Regions from separate parts of the Streptomyces sp. NPDC039424 genome, predicted to be linked through region 3. Evidence: riboswitches for the same ligand, from Rfam matches in the RefSeq annotation. Region 3 holds a riboswitch; each other region holds the start of a gene.
What was found. Region 3 has a riboswitch for cobalamin ahead of ACZ7L0_RS05200 (ribonucleoside-diphosphate reductase subunit alpha). Riboswitches for the same ligand answer to the same signal wherever they lie in the genome.
Positions count from the first base shown of each region.

Region 1: linked by a shared signal. The riboswitch ahead of nicT (Nickel transporter NicT) and the one ahead of ACZ7L0_RS05200 (ribonucleoside-diphosphate reductase subunit alpha) in region 3 are both predicted to bind cobalamin.
Region 2: linked by a shared signal. The riboswitch ahead of ACZ7L0_RS11015 (cobalamin biosynthesis protein) and the one ahead of ACZ7L0_RS05200 (ribonucleoside-diphosphate reductase subunit alpha) in region 3 are both predicted to bind cobalamin.
Region 4: linked by a shared signal. The riboswitch ahead of ACZ7L0_RS31260 (prenyltransferase/squalene oxidase repeat-containing protein) and the one ahead of ACZ7L0_RS05200 (ribonucleoside-diphosphate reductase subunit alpha) in region 3 are both predicted to bind cobalamin.

Region 1 is NZ_JBVKAI010000005.1:357,936-361,488, reverse strand. It holds gene ACZ7L0_RS15970 (glycoside hydrolase family 13 protein) at 1-464, opposite strand, end outside; gene ACZ7L0_RS15965 (LAETG motif-containing sortase-dependent surface protein) at 714-1,640, shown strand; gene ACZ7L0_RS15960 (ArsR/SmtB family transcription factor) at 1,656-2,015, opposite strand; cobalamin riboswitch at 2,096-2,279, shown strand; gene nicT (Nickel transporter NicT) at 2,309-3,403, shown strand; gene ACZ7L0_RS15950 (nucleoside hydrolase) at 3,411-3,553, opposite strand, start outside.
Region 2 is NZ_JBVKAI010000003.1:606,325-609,877, forward strand. It holds gene ACZ7L0_RS11010 (cobyric acid synthase) at 1-769, opposite strand, end outside; gene ACZ7L0_RS11015 (cobalamin biosynthesis protein) at 766-1,710, opposite strand; cobalamin riboswitch at 1,812-1,951, opposite strand; gene ACZ7L0_RS11020 (hypothetical protein) at 2,056-2,283, opposite strand; gene ACZ7L0_RS11025 (inorganic phosphate transporter) at 2,319-3,553, opposite strand, start outside.
Region 3 is NZ_JBVKAI010000002.1:82,114-85,666, forward strand. It holds gene mctP (monocarboxylate uptake permease MctP) at 1-1,096, shown strand, start outside; cobalamin riboswitch at 1,381-1,516, shown strand; gene ACZ7L0_RS05200 (ribonucleoside-diphosphate reductase subunit alpha) at 1,638-3,553, shown strand, end outside.
Region 4 is NZ_JBVKAI010000015.1:147,287-150,839, reverse strand. It holds gene ACZ7L0_RS31265 (XRE family transcriptional regulator) at 1-589, opposite strand, end outside; cobalamin riboswitch at 1,178-1,301, shown strand; gene ACZ7L0_RS31260 (prenyltransferase/squalene oxidase repeat-containing protein) at 1,441-2,664, shown strand; gene ACZ7L0_RS31255 (SCO2322 family protein) at 2,661-3,317, shown strand; gene ACZ7L0_RS31250 (CbiQ family ECF transporter T component) at 3,310-3,553, shown strand, end outside.

The sequences.
Region 1 (3,553 bases), on a different contig from region 3:
TCGCCGTGCTCGCCCCGGCCGTCCCGGAAGACGTAGCGGTCGCGGGCCGGGGAGCCGGGTCCGGCGCGCAGGGCCTCCTGGAACCAGGGGTGCCGGCGCGAGGTGTGGTTGGGGACGATGTCGACGACGACCTTCAGGCCGAGGCGGTGGGCCTCGGCGACCATGGCGTCGAAGTCGTCCAGCGTGCCGAGGCGGGGGTCGACGTCCCGGTGGTCGGCGACGTCGTAGCCGCCGTCGGCGAGTTCGGAGGGGTAGAAGGGGCTCAGCCACAGGGCGTCGACGCCCAGCGCGGCGACGTGGTTCAGGCGTTCGGCGATGCCCCGGATGTCGCCGAGCCCGTCGCCGTCGGCGTCGGCGAAGCTGCGGGGGTAGACCTGGTAGATGACGGCCTGGCGCCACCAGTCGGGGTTCCTGGACGAAAGGTCGGTCACGTGGGCTCCCTTGGGGAAGGACGACAAGGGCATCCCTGTCCACATTGCCGGGAAAGCGAAACTTCACACCCTGCGGAGTAGATCATTCCCAGTGTGTCGAAGTTGTGATGAGGCATGAACTCCCCTTGCATCAGCGCAGGTTGACAGGGTTCAGCCGGTCGACCCACCATGTGCACACGCTGTGGCGCATCTGACCAATGGGCCCGGTGTTTCCTCTGCCTTCTCCTGCCTTCCCCCCTGCCTTCTCCGCATGGGAAGGTCTCAGATCCTGATGGGATACACATGTCCATAGCGAGACGTGTCACCACCCGCCGCCTGCTGGGGACGGGCGCCGCGACGCTCGCCCTCTGCGCGGCCTCCGTCGCCGCCGCCTCCGGCGCCTGGGCCCACGACGGCGGTGACGGCTGGAAGTCCGGCGGCACCTACAAGCCGGGCACCGGCGCGGGCACGGAGACCGGGACCGACCGCTGCCAGTTCTCGCTCGACGGCACCGGCTTCTACGACTCGGTCAAGGTCGACGACCAGAACCTCAAGCCCACCGAGGACGGCAAGGTCCACATCAAGGTCCGCACCGCCGGTGACGCCTCCACCTGCACCGCCTCGCTGGCCTCCTACCTCGCCCACGGTTCCTCCTTCGGCACCTCCGGCGAGCAGATCTTCGTGGACTTCGACTCCGTGACGGTGAAGCCGGGCCAGACCGAGTCCCTCGACATCGCGGTACCGGACGCGGGCTGCTTCGCGCAGATCGACCTCTATCGGGGCGCGGTCAAGTTCGACGGCGAGCTCGACGCCAAGGACGGGTTCGAGCACGGCGACCTGCCCAAGGGCCCGGACCACCCCGTCATCAAGGACAAGCTGATCGCGGCCTGGAACGGCGGTTCGAAGGACTGCACGTCCACCGAGACCGCCACGCCGACCCCGTCCGCCCCCGAGTCCGTCCCGGCCCAGCCCTCGACCCCGGCCGCGGAGACCGCCACCCCGACCCCGAGCGCCTCCGAGTCCACGCCCACCGAGTCGGCCACCCCGACCCCGTCCGCCTCGGAGTCCACCCCGGCCGCGGCCCCGACGCCCGACGGGGGCGGCGGCGACCTGGCCGAGACCGGTGGCGGCAGCGGCTCCGCCGTCATCGCCGCAGGCGCCGCCGTGCTCCTCGCGGGCGGCGCGGTGATCGTGGTCGCCACCAGGCGCAGGCGCACCGCCCGGGGCTGATGCCGTAAGCGGGTGTCAGCCGCCGTCCGCGGTGCAGTGCTTCAGCAGTCCTCGCACCTCGGTGTCCACCACCCGGTACCTGACCACCCGCCCCTCCTTCTCCCCCTCCACGACCCCCGCCGCCCGCAGCAGCCGCAAGGCCTGCGAGACGGCGGGGTCGTTCATTCCGGTCGCGATCGCCAGATCGGACACGGCCAGCGGGCCGGTGCGGTGCAGGGCCAGCAGCAGCGCGAGGCGCTTGGGGTCGGCGAGCAGGGCGAAACGGTCGGCCCACGTGCGCACATGGCCGGGCTCGCCGATCGCGGCGATGGCGTCGCAGACCCGGTGGCCGTCGATGGTGCGACGGTCCGCGCGGTCGGCAGGGACGAGATGCATGCCCTCATCCTCGCAGGCGCCGTTTTGTGATCTTCGATACCTGCGCAGGTACGCAGCTATGCAGGAAACCGCTCGCACCCCTACGGTGATCAGGCCGTGGTGCTCGGGAAGTCGATGCGATGTCGACGCGGCCCTCGCCACTGTGATCGGGGAGTTCCCGTCCCGTCCGGCACCCGCCGGGCCACTGGTCGTACGACCGGGAAGGCAGGGACGGCGGACGTACGACCCGTAAGCCAGGAGACCGGCCACGGCAGCTCACGAAGTGATCCACGAGGTGCTGGAGCGTGAACCGGATGGCCCTGCCCGAATCCACGTCGGCTTTCCGCTGGCGGCGCGAGGACACCCTCAAAACGGCAGGGCTGATGGCGGTGATCGTCGCCCTGCACGTCGTCGCGTTCGGGATCCTCTTCCTGCTCGTCGTCCCCGAGCACTACAAGGTCGGCACCAAGGCCTTCGGCATCGGCCTGGGCGTCACCGCCTACACCCTCGGCATGCGGCACGCCTTCGACGCCGACCACATCGCCGCGATCGACAACACCACCCGCAAGCTGATGGCGGACGGCAAGCGGCCGGTGTCGGTGGGCTTCTGGTTCGCGCTGGGGCACTCCAGCGTGGTCGTGCTGCTGGCCGCGCTGATCGCGGGCGGCACCCAGCTCGCCGGCAAGGTGATGAACGAGGGCTCTCGCACCCACCAGGTCCTCGGCTTCCTGGGTACGACGATCTCCGGCACCTTCCTCTACCTCATCGCCGCCCTCAACCTGGTCGCCCTGCTGGGCATCCTGCGCGTGTTCCGGGCGATGCGGGCGGGGACGTACGACGAGCGGGAGCTCGAACAGCACCTGGACTCCCGGGGGTTCATGAACCGGATCCTCGGCCGCCTCACCAAGTCCATCAGCCGGCCCGGGCAGATGTTCCCGCTCGGGTTCCTCTTCGGGCTCGGCTTCGACACCGCCACCGAGGTCACGCTGATGGTGATGGCCGGCTCGGGTGCGGCGGCCGGGCTGCCCTGGTACGCGATCCTGTGCCTGCCGCTCCTGTTCGCCGCCGGTATGAGCCTGTTCGACACGCTCGACGGCACCTTCATGAACTTCGCCTACCAGTGGGCGTTCTCCAACCCCGTACGCAAGGTGTTCTACAACCTCACCATCACCGGCCTGTCCATCGCCGTCGCCTTCTTCATCGGCACGATCGAACTGGTCGGCGTCCTGCACGAGAAGCTCGACCTGCGCGACGGCCTCACCGGCTGGATCGCCGGCCTGAACCTGGACAGCGTCGGCTATGTCATCGTCGGCCTGTTCGTCGTCGTGTGGGCGGCGGCGCTGGCGTACTGGCGGCTCGCGAAGGTGGAGGAGCGGTGGGCGGTACCGGCCCCCGCCTCCTCGGAGTGAGCCGCGTCTAGCGTTCGACCGTCTCCAGGTACAGCTTGACGAACCGGTCCACGTCCACGTCCAACGCCACGTCCACCAGGGGCTGTTCGCGGTGGCCCTCATGGATCTCGGACTCGCCGGGACGCGGGCGGCGGTCGACGATGGTCTGAC
Region 2 (3,553 bases), on a different contig from region 3:
CGACCGGCGGGGCGACGTTCGACTCGCGGACCGTCCCCCGCAGGGACACCCGCAGTCCGTCCTCCTCGTCGATGCCGAGCCCGTGCCGGAACGGCAGGACGCCGTACGTCCGCCGCCCGGTGAGCCCGTGCAGCATGTCGAGCCCCGGCTCCAGCAGCGAGACGTCCCCCCGGAACTTGTTGACGAGGAACCCGGCGACCAGTTCCTGGTCCTCCCGCGACAGCAGGGCGACGGTCCCGAAGAAGGAGGCGAAGACGCCCCCGCGGTCGATGTCGCCCACGACGAGCACGGGAAGCCGGGCGTTGCGCGCGATCCCCATGTTCACGATGTCGGTCCGCCGCAGATTGATCTCGGCGGGCGAACCGGCCCCCTCACAGATCACCGCGTCATACGTGCCCCGCAACTCGGCGAGACAGTCGAGCACGGTTCCCAGCAGCCGCTGCTGCCGCCCGCCGTGGTAGCCGCGCGCGCTCAGCTCGCCCACCGGCTTGCCCAGGAGCACCACCTGGCTGCTCTGCTCACCGCCGGGCTTGAGGAGGACGGGGTTCATCAGCGCGGTCGGCTCCACGCGGCACGCCTGCGCCTGCATGGCCTGCGCCCGCCCGATCTCCGCGCCCTCGCGCGTCACGAACGAGTTGAGCGACATGTTCTGCGCCTTGAAGGGCGCGACCTTGACTCCCTGCCGCACCAGCCAGCGGCAGATCCCGGCCGTCACGACGCTCTTGCCGGCGTCGGAGGTGGTGCCGGCGACGAGCAGCCCGCCGTTCATGACCTACGTCCCTTCGTGACGGTGCGCGCGGCGACGCAGACACCGAGCGCGAGCAGGCCGACACGCCGGGAGAGCCGTACGGCCCGCTCGATGTCGGGAGTGGCGACGGCGCGCCCCGCGCCGCCGTTGAGCACGGGCCGGTGCTCGACCCGCCCCGCGTACGACAGCGTCCCGCCCAGCCGCACTCCCAGTGCGCCCGCGAACGCGGCCTCCACGGGCCCGGCGTTGGGGCTCGGATGCTTGGCCGCGTCGGCCCGCCAGGCCCGTACGGCACCCCGGGGGTCGCCGCCGGCCACGGCGGCCAGCGCCGCGGTCAGCCGGGCTCCCGGCCAGCCCGCGAGGTCGTCGAGCCGGGCCGAGGCCCACCCGTAGCGCCGGTACCTGGGCGACTTGTGGCCGACCATGGCGTCGAGGGTGTTGGCGGCCCGGAACCCGAGCAGTCCGGGCACCCCGGCCACGGCCCCCCACACCAGGGCTCCCACCACCGCGTCGGAGGTGTTCTCGGCGACGGACTCGACGACGGCCCGGGCGATCCCGTCGGCGTCGAGCGCCTGCGGATCCCGTCCGCACAGGTGCGGCAGCCGCGCCCGGGCGGCCTCGACGTCCCCCGCCTCCAGCGCCCGCCCGATGCGCCGGGCCTCCCGCGCGAGGGAGGTCCCGCCCACGACGGCCCAGGTGGCGGCGGCGGTCAGGGCGACGGAGGCGGTACGGGAGGGACGTACGGCGGATGCGGCGAGCGCCCCCAGCGACACGGCGCCGCCCACGCAGACCGCGGTGTGCAGCGCGCCCCATCCCCGGTGGTCCCGCCACAGCACCCGCTCCACGGCGCCCGCGGCCCGCCCGAACACGGCGACCGGATGCCCGTGGCGGGGATCGCCGAGCAGGTGGTCGCCGAGGAGGCCGGTGGCGGCGCCGTACGCGAAGACGCGATCGGCACGCATCGGCTCAGCCGGCCGTGGGGTCGGGCAGCGATCCGGTGCGGTACCTCGAACGGCAGGCGAGCATGGCGATATGTCCTCACTCAGGGTGTCCGCGCCCTGGTTCGACGAGACCGGCGGTGAGAGTTCCTGGCTCCCGGGGCTTCCTACCCCGGTGACAGTGGCGGGACCGCGCCGGATTCGCACCGGCTTCCTCTCCTGCCGCCGTAGATGGCCCCGGCAGTCCACCACGGCCCCGGAAGGGCCGTCAACTCGCTGTTGACCTGCGACGGGACAGTGTGCTGAGGCCCACACCGAACGCCAAAAGGCTCCTCCCCGCAGAGCGGGGAGGAGCCTTGCGGGCCTCGGTCAGGCCTTGGCCATGATCAGGTAGATGCCGTACACCACCGCCGCGGCGCAGGCCGCGAAGCACAGGTACGCGCCGGTGACGGCGAGCGCGGCCGAGTCGCCTTGCGCGGCGGCGCGTTCGCGGCGGGACAGACCCGTGATGCCGAGGGTGAAGAGGGCCACCATGCCGACGGTGACCGCGAGGCTGACACCGAAGACGGAGCCGAGGGCCGCCCAGTCGATCTTCATATCGGAGCTGCTTTCTTGTTGACCGGGTCTCGGTGTCAGACGGCCGCGGCCGGCGGGGTCGCCGGGTCGGCGGTGGCGACGGGCGCCGCGGGGGACGGGATGGTGGCCGTCAGGTCCTCGGTCACGGTGCCCGTGGGGGGAGGGGTGACCACGGCGATCGCGGTGGTCACCACGCCGGGGGGTTCCTCGATCTCGTTGACGTTGCCCGCGTCGACGACCTCGCGGCGGGAGATCTTCCAGATCGCGGCGCTGGAGGCCACCAGGAAGACCGCCACCAGCGCGGTGCCCCAGTCACCGAGGTCCGTCACGCTCTCGGCGAGCGCGCCGACCAGGGCGGCGGCCGGAAGCGTGAGCCCCCAGGCGACGAACATGCGGGTCGCCGTGGACCAGCGGACCACGCCGCCCTTGCGGCCCAGACCGGCGCCCATCACGGAGCCGGAGACCGAGTGCGTGGTGGAGAGGGAGAAGCCCAGGTGGGAGGAGGCCAGGATGACCGTCGCGGCGCTGGTCTGGGCGGCGAAGCCCTGCTGCGGCTGGAGGTCGGTCAGGCCCTTGCCCATGGTGCGGATGATGCGCCAGCCGCCGAGGAAGGTGCCGGCCGCGATGGCCACGCCCGCGGAGAGGATGACCCAGGTGGGAGGGTTGGAGCCCGGGGCTATGGAGCCGCCGGCGATCAGGGCCAGGGTGATGATGCCCATGGTCTTCTGCGCGTCGTTCGTGCCGTGCGCGAGGGAGACCAGGCCGGCCGAGGCGATCTGGCCGGCGCGGTAGCCCTTGCGGGCGGCCTCGCCGTCGGCGTTCTTGCCGATCGCGTAGGAGAACCGGGTGGCGACCATCGCCGCCAGGCCCGCGACCACCGGGGCCGCGACGGCCGGGAGCAGCACCTTGGTGACGAGCGCGTCGCCGTGGACGGCGCCCGTGCCGGCCGAGGCGATGGTGGCGCCGATCAGGCCGCCCATGAGGGCGTGGGAGGAGCTGGAGGGCAGTCCCACCAGCCAGGTCAGCAGGTTCCAGAGGATCGCGCCGACCAGGGCGGCGAAGATGACCTCGGGACGGATGCCGGTCTCGTCGACGAGACCCTTGGAGATCGTGTTGGCGACCTCCACGGAGAGGAAGGCGCCTACAAGGTTCAGCGCGGCGGACATGGCCACCGCGACCTTGGGCTTGAGCGCACCGGTCGAGATGGTGGTGGCCATCGCGTTGGCGGTGTCGTGGAAACCGTTCGTGAAATCGAACGCGAGTGCGGTTACCACCACAATCGCGAGGATCA
Region 3 (3,553 bases):
CCTGCCGCTGCTGATCGCCTTCGGTGTGCTGGCGGCGTACACCTACTCGTCGGGCCTCAGGGCGCCCGCGCTGATCGCGTTCGTCAAGGACACGCTGATCTACATCGTCATCGCCGTGGCGATCATCTACATCCCGATCAAGCTGGGCGGGTTCGACGAGATCTTCGCCAAGGCGGGCGCGAAGTACACGGAAGCGGGCGCGGGCGGGCTGGTGCCGGCCCCGACGGGCCAGTGGACGTACGCCACGCTGGCGCTGGGCTCGGCGCTGGCGCTGTTCATGTACCCGCACTCGATCACCGCGACCCTGTCCTCGCGCAGCCGTGAGGTGATCCGCCGCAACACCACGATCCTGCCGCTGTACTCACTGATGCTGGGCCTGCTGGCGCTGCTCGGCTTCATGGCGATCGCGGCCGGGGTGAAGGTCACCAACGGCCAGCTGGCGATCCCGCAGCTGTTCGAGACCATGTTCCCGGACTGGTTCGCGGGCGTGGCCTTCGCGGCGATCGGCATCGGAGCGCTGGTGCCGGCGGCGATCATGTCGATCGCGGCGGCCAACCTCTTCACGCGCAACATCTACAAGGACTTCATCAAGCCGGACGCGACGCCGAAGGAGGAGACGCGGGTCTCCAAGATCGTGTCGCTGCTGGTGAAGGTGGGCGCGCTGATCTTCGTCCTGACCATGGACAAGACGGTCGCGATCAACTTCCAGCTGCTCGGCGGCATCTGGATCCTGCAGACCTTCCCGGCCCTGGTCGGCGGCCTGTTCACCCGCTGGTTCCACCGCTGGGCGCTGCTCGCGGGCTGGGCGGTCGGCATGGTGTACGGCACGCTCGCCGCGTACGGCATCTCCTCGCCGACGCAAAAGCACTTCGGCGGCAACGCCAAGGAGATCCCGGGCATCGGCGAGATCGGCTACATCGGTCTGACCGCGTTCGTGCTCAACGTGGCCGTCGCGGTGGTCCTCACCTTCGCCCTGAAGGCGCTCAAGGCCCCCGAGGGCGTCGACGAGACCAGCCCGGAGGACTACACGGCGGACGCGGGCGACCCGGGTGTCCAGGTGGAACTGCCGCCGGCCACGGCGGGCAGCGCGCACTGAGCCGTACGCGAGCGACGGGCCGCCGGGGAAATCCGGCGGCCCGTCGTCGTACCCGTCCCGCGCACTCGGCCGCACGGACATCGTGATCCGGCCACGCGGACCCCGACGCGCCCCGCACGCCGCCCACCGCATCTGCGAACGCCTCGGCCTCGTCCGCTCGCCCGGGCGGGACCGGAGCCCGCTCCGGCACCTGGACGACATCACTCTCCTCATCTACGAGTTGACGCTATGAAGCCGACGCAACACAACATCTGGGGGTGACACCGCAGCCCGGCACTAGATGTATGCTCATGCTCGCTGTCGCCGCAGGGGAATCCGGTGCGAATCCGGAACTGTCCCGCAACGGTGTACTCATGCCCGTATGCCCGCATACGGGTGTCGAGCGTCAGTCCGAGGACCTGCCGACAGCGCGCCCGGCCGTCCGGTCGGGTGCCCATGACGTCCGGGCCTCGTGGAGTGGGCCGGTGGACGCGACGCCGCGTGCGCTCGTGCTGCCCCCTGCCCTCCGCCAGGCCCCACGCCGAGCGAGGGAGTGCCTCACGTGACCATCGCGCCAGTCGACCCGGCTTCAGCCACCCAGGCGACCGAGGCGGCCCCGGTGGAGTCCGACGGTCCCGGTGCCGCGCTGTTGCGGACCCTGACCGAGCTGACCGCCGACCTGCCGGACGCCGACCCCGGCCGGGTCGCCGCCGCCGCACTGCGCGGCCGGTCCGCCCACGCGGACGAAGCGGAACTGCGCGAGCTGGCCACGGAGGCGGCGGCCGGCCTGATCTCCGAGGACCCCGCCTACTCTCGGCTGGCCGCCCGGCTGCTCACCCTCACCATCCGCGCCGAGGCCGCCTCCCAGGGCGTGACGTCCTTCGCCTCGTCCGTCGCCGTGGGCCACCGCGAGGGCCTGATCGCCGACCGGACCGCCGAGTTCGCGCGCCTGCACGCGGCCCGCCTCGACGCGCTGGTCGACGACGGCGCCGACGACCGCTTCGGCTACTTCGGTCTGCGCACCCTGCACAGCCGCTACCTCCTGCGGCACCCGATCACCCGCAAGGTCGTCGAGACGCCCCAGCACTTCATGCTGCGCGTCGCCGCCGGTCTCGCCGAGGACGACACCTCCCGCTCGGTGGACGAGGTCGCCGCGCTCTACAAGCTGATGAGCCGCCTGGACTACCTGCCCTCCTCCCCCACGCTCTTCAACTCCGGCACCCGGCACCCCCAGATGTCGTCCTGCTACCTCCTGGACTCCCCCAAGGACGAGCTGGACTCCATCTACGACCGCTACCACCAGGTCGCCCGGCTCTCGAAGCACGCCGGCGGCATCGGTCTGTCGTACAGCCGGATCCGTTCGCGCGGTTCCCTCATCCGCGGCACCAACGGGCACTCCAACGGCATCGTGCCGTTCCTGAAGACCCTCGACGCCTCGGTCGCCGCCGTGAACCAGGGCGGCCGGCGCAAGGGCGCCGCCGCGGTCTACCTGGAGACCTGGCACTCCGACATCGAGGAGTTCCTGGAGCTGCGCGACAACACCGGCGAGGACGCCCGCCGTACGCACAACCTCAACCTCGCGCACTGGATCCCCGACGAGTTCATGCGCCGCGTCAACGCCGACGAGCAGTGGTCACTGTTCTCCCCGGCGGACGTGCCGGAGCTGGTGGACCTGTGGGGCGAGGAGTTCGACGCCGCCTACCGCAAGGCCGAGGCGGCGGGCCTCGCCAAGAAGACCATCCCCGCCCGCGATCTGTACGGCCGGATGATGCGCACCCTCGCGCAGACCGGCAACGGCTGGATGACCTTCAAGGACGCCGCCAACCGCACCGCCAACCAGACGGCCGAGCCGGGCCACGTCGTCCACTCCTCCAACCTGTGCACGGAGATCCTGGAGGTCACCGACGACGGGGAGACGGCGGTCTGCAACCTGGGGTCGGTCAACCTCGGCGCGTTCGTCGACCCGGCCGCCCAGGACATCGACTGGGAGCGGCTGGACGCCACCGTCCGCACCGCCGTCACCTTCCTCGACCGGGTCGTCGACATCAACTTCTACCCGACCGAGCAGGCGGGCCGCTCCAACGCCCGCTGGCGCCCGGTCGGCCTCGGCGCGATGGGTCTGCAGGACGTCTTCTTCAAGCTGCGCCTGCCCTTCGACTCGGCCGAGGCCAAGGCGCTGTCCACGCGCATCGCCGAACGCGTCATGCTCGCCGCGTACGAGGCCTCCGCCGATCTCGCCGAGCGCAACGGCCCGCTGCCGGCCTGGGAGAAGACCCGTACGGCCAGGGGCGTGCTGCACCCGGACCACTACGGCGTCGAGTTCACCTGGCCGGAGCGCTGGGCGGCGCTGCGCGAGCGCATCGCGACGACCGGGATGCGTAACTCGCTGCTGCTGGCCATCGCCCCCACCGCCACCATCGCCTCGATCGCCGGGGTGTACGAGTGCATCGAGCCGCAGGTCTCCAACCTGTTCAAGCG
Region 4 (3,553 bases), on a different contig from region 3:
CCGCGCCCGCGTCAGCGTCCTCGGTCTTGATGATCATCTCAGCCAGGTCGACGAGCGTGGCCAGCTGACGGGCGTTCATCCGCGGGGCGCGCATCGCCAGCCGCACCAGCCCGCTCTCCCGCAGCACCAGCAGCGGATCGGCCTCCGCCTCCAGGCTCTGGAGCACCGGTTGCAGGGCCTCGTACAGTGCCTCGGGCTCGTCCGCGGTGAAGTATCCGGCGGGCAGCCCGAAGAACCGGCGCAGCCGGTCGGCGTGTTCGAGGCTCGGCATACCGCTCTTGCGCCACACGCTCAGCCACTGCCGGCTCGTTCCCGCGATCCTGGCCAGCTCGTCCAGCGAGTAGCGCTTGCCGTCGGGCCGGCGCCGGGTCTCGCGGATGAAGTCGAGCCGCTGCCGGACCCGTTCGTCCAGCCCGATCTCGGGTGCGGCGCCGCCCGCGAGCAGTCGGGCGACCACGTCGGCGGGTATCCCCGTCCGGTACGACAGGTCGGCCACGTCCAGGACCTCCGGCAGCCGGCCCCCCGGCCGCCCGGTGAGCTCGCCGAGGCGCTCCAGCACGCCGGCAAGCGGGGCGTAGGCGTCACTCACCGAAGTCCCCCCTGGGCGTGTCGTCGGTTCCGTGGCTGAGCTGACGCGAGGCTACCGGGTCGCCCGCCGGTCGAGAAGGCATGACAACATCAGCTGCGGAATTAGGCAGCAATCGTTGACAGTTGAGGCCTGAACACGACAGGATCATGACGCAAGGTCACACTCCGAGGCCGCTCAGCGAAGCCGGAGGGTGCGCCTTGTCCCGCCCCGGGTGCTGCCTATGGGGGAGCAGCATCCGGGGCGTTACCTCTGCGCACGCCGGTCCGGGCGGGGCCTGGAACGCCACATCGGCCGGGCGGGCCGTTCTCGGCGTTGGCCGGACGCGGGCGCAGGGGTGGGCGGGGTCCCGGGCGGGCAGGACGTGCAGACGCCGCAGCGGGCGGGCGAGTTCCGCGCCCGCCTCCGCCGGGCTCAGCGAGGGGCACCGGGTAGCCGTGCTCGCGCGCGTACATCATCACCGCTCACCGCGCCCTCGGCGGAGGCGTCGATCTCGTACACCTCGGCCGACCGCCCCGGGCCGAGCGGTCTCCCCGTCGGTGTCATGCCGCGACCTTAGGGGCCGATGCTGTGATCCTCGGCTCACAGCCGTCCCTCAGTCTCAGGGTTACGGGCGGGTAGAGTGACCGCGTCGTCATCACACCCGTACGGGGGGAAGCCGGTGCAATTCCGGCGCTGGCCCGCAACCGTGAACCGCCCTGGGCGGTGAGCCGGACTGCCCTGTACGGGACGTTGACCGGCTCACGTGCGTCGGCGGCCCGCCGCGCACGGCACCGTCGAGGTCTACGGAGCCGAGCCGCCCGGGGTGTCCCGTGCTGCCCGCGCTCCGCTTCAGGGAGAGGCAGTCGCCGACCATGAACGTCCGCCGCAGCGCAGCGGCTCTGGCCGCCATCGGTGTGATGGCCGCCGCAGCGCCCGCCACCGCCGCGTCCCCGTCCCCCTCCCCGTCGACGGCACTTCCGTCGGGGCTGTACGGCAGCTCGGACCCGAAGTACGACGGTGTGTGGCGGCAGTCCCTCGCGCTGCTCGCCCAGCGCACCGTGGGCGTCCGGCCGGCCGCGAAGGCCGTCGACTGGCTGGTGGGGCAGCAGTGCGCGGACGGCGGGTTCGCCGCCTACCGGCCGGACCCCGCCAAGACCTGTGCGGCGACCAACGCCCAGACCGACACCAACAGCACGGCCGTCGCCGTGCAGGCGCTGAAGGCGCTCGGCGAGCACGACGGCGAGGTCCGCAAGGCGGTGACCTGGCTGAAGATGATGCAGAACAAGGACGGCGGCTGGAGTTACACGCCGGGCTCGCCCAGCGACACGAACTCCACCTCCCTGGTCATCGGCGCGCTCGCGGTGGCCGGCGAGGATCCCTTGCGGCTGCGCACCGAGGGCAGGACCCCGGCCGAACTGCTGGCCAAGTGGTCCATCTCCTGCGAGGGGGACGACGGGGGCGCCCTCGCCTACCAGCCGGACAAGAAGGGCAGGCTGGTGGGCAACGCGGACGCGACGGCCGCCGGGGTGCTGGGCGCGCTCGGCAAGGGCTTCGTGACGAAGGCCGGGAAGGCGCCGGAGGAGGGCTACGTCTGCGCCGACTCCGGCAAGCAGCTCACCCCGCAGGACATCTCCCGCAACGGCGCCGCGTACCTGTCGGACGCGACGCACGACACCGGCTACCTCAAGTCCGCCCTCGCGGGTGCCAAGGACCAGCCGGACTACGGCAACACCGCCGACGCGGTCGTCGCCCTCGCCGCGCGGGGCTGGACGAAGCAGGCGAAGAAGCCGTACGCCTGGCTGGAGAAGAACGGCGTGCCGTGGGCGAAGCAGAGCGGGCCCGCCGCCTACGCCGAGCTGATCTTCGCCGCGCACGCGATGGGCGCCGACCCGCGCGACTTCGGCGGTACGGACCTGGTGCGGGCCCTGGGCGCGACGGGACCGGCGCCGCAGACGGCCAAGGCGAAGGCCGCGCAGGACGAGAAGGACGAGGACGGCTCCGGGGTGAGCATCTGGTGGATCATCGGCACCGGCCTCGTCGGCGGGATCGGGATCGGCTTCCTGCTCAGCGGACGCAAGAGGACGCGGCAGCCGTGACCGCCGTCCGCCGTGCCGGGGCGCTGCTCCTGGCGGCCCTCCTCTGCGTGGGGCTCGCGGGTCAGGCGCGGGCCACCGGCTACCGGTACTGGTCCTTCTGGGAGCGCACCGGCGGCCACTGGACCTACGCCACGCAGGGCCCCTCGACCGCCCGGCCCTCCGACGGCGACGTCCAGGGCTTCCGCTTCGCGGTGAGTGCGGACTCCGCCGACGCGACGCGCCCGCGCGGTACGGCGGACTTCGACTCGATCTGCGCCGATTCGCCCGCGCGGGCGGGCCGGAAGCGGGTGGCGCTCGTGCTCGACTTCGGTACGTCCGCGGACGCGCCGTCGGGCGAGACCCCGCCCGCCCGCCGGACGGCCTGTGCGGTCATCTCCTCCGACGGGACCGCCGCCGACGCGCTGGCCTCGGTGGCGGGGCCGCTGCGGTACGACGCCGACGCACTGCTGTGTGCGATCGCGGGGTATCCGGAGAAGGGGTGCGGGGAGCAGGTGGCGGAGGGGAGGTCCCGCCCGGCGCCGGACCAGGCGCCGGCCCAGGCGAAGGACGACCCGGAGCACGGTCCGTCGGTGGGCCTGCTGGCAGGCGCGGGTGCCGTCGTGCTGCTGGGCGGAGCCGCGCTGTGGCAGGCACGGCGGCGCCGGGATGCGTAGGGCGCCGCGCGCCGCGGGTGTCCACCCCGGCGCCTGGTGGCTGTGGTCCATGGGCCTCGGCACCGCGGCCACCCGCACCACCAACCCCCTCCTGCTCGCCCTCCTCATAGCGACGGCGGGCTACGTGGTCGCCACCCACCGCACGGCCGCCCCCTGGTCCCGCTCCTACACCGCCTTCGCCCGACTCGCCCTGGCCGTCCTCCTCGTCCGCCTGGTCTTCGCGGTGGCGCTCGGCT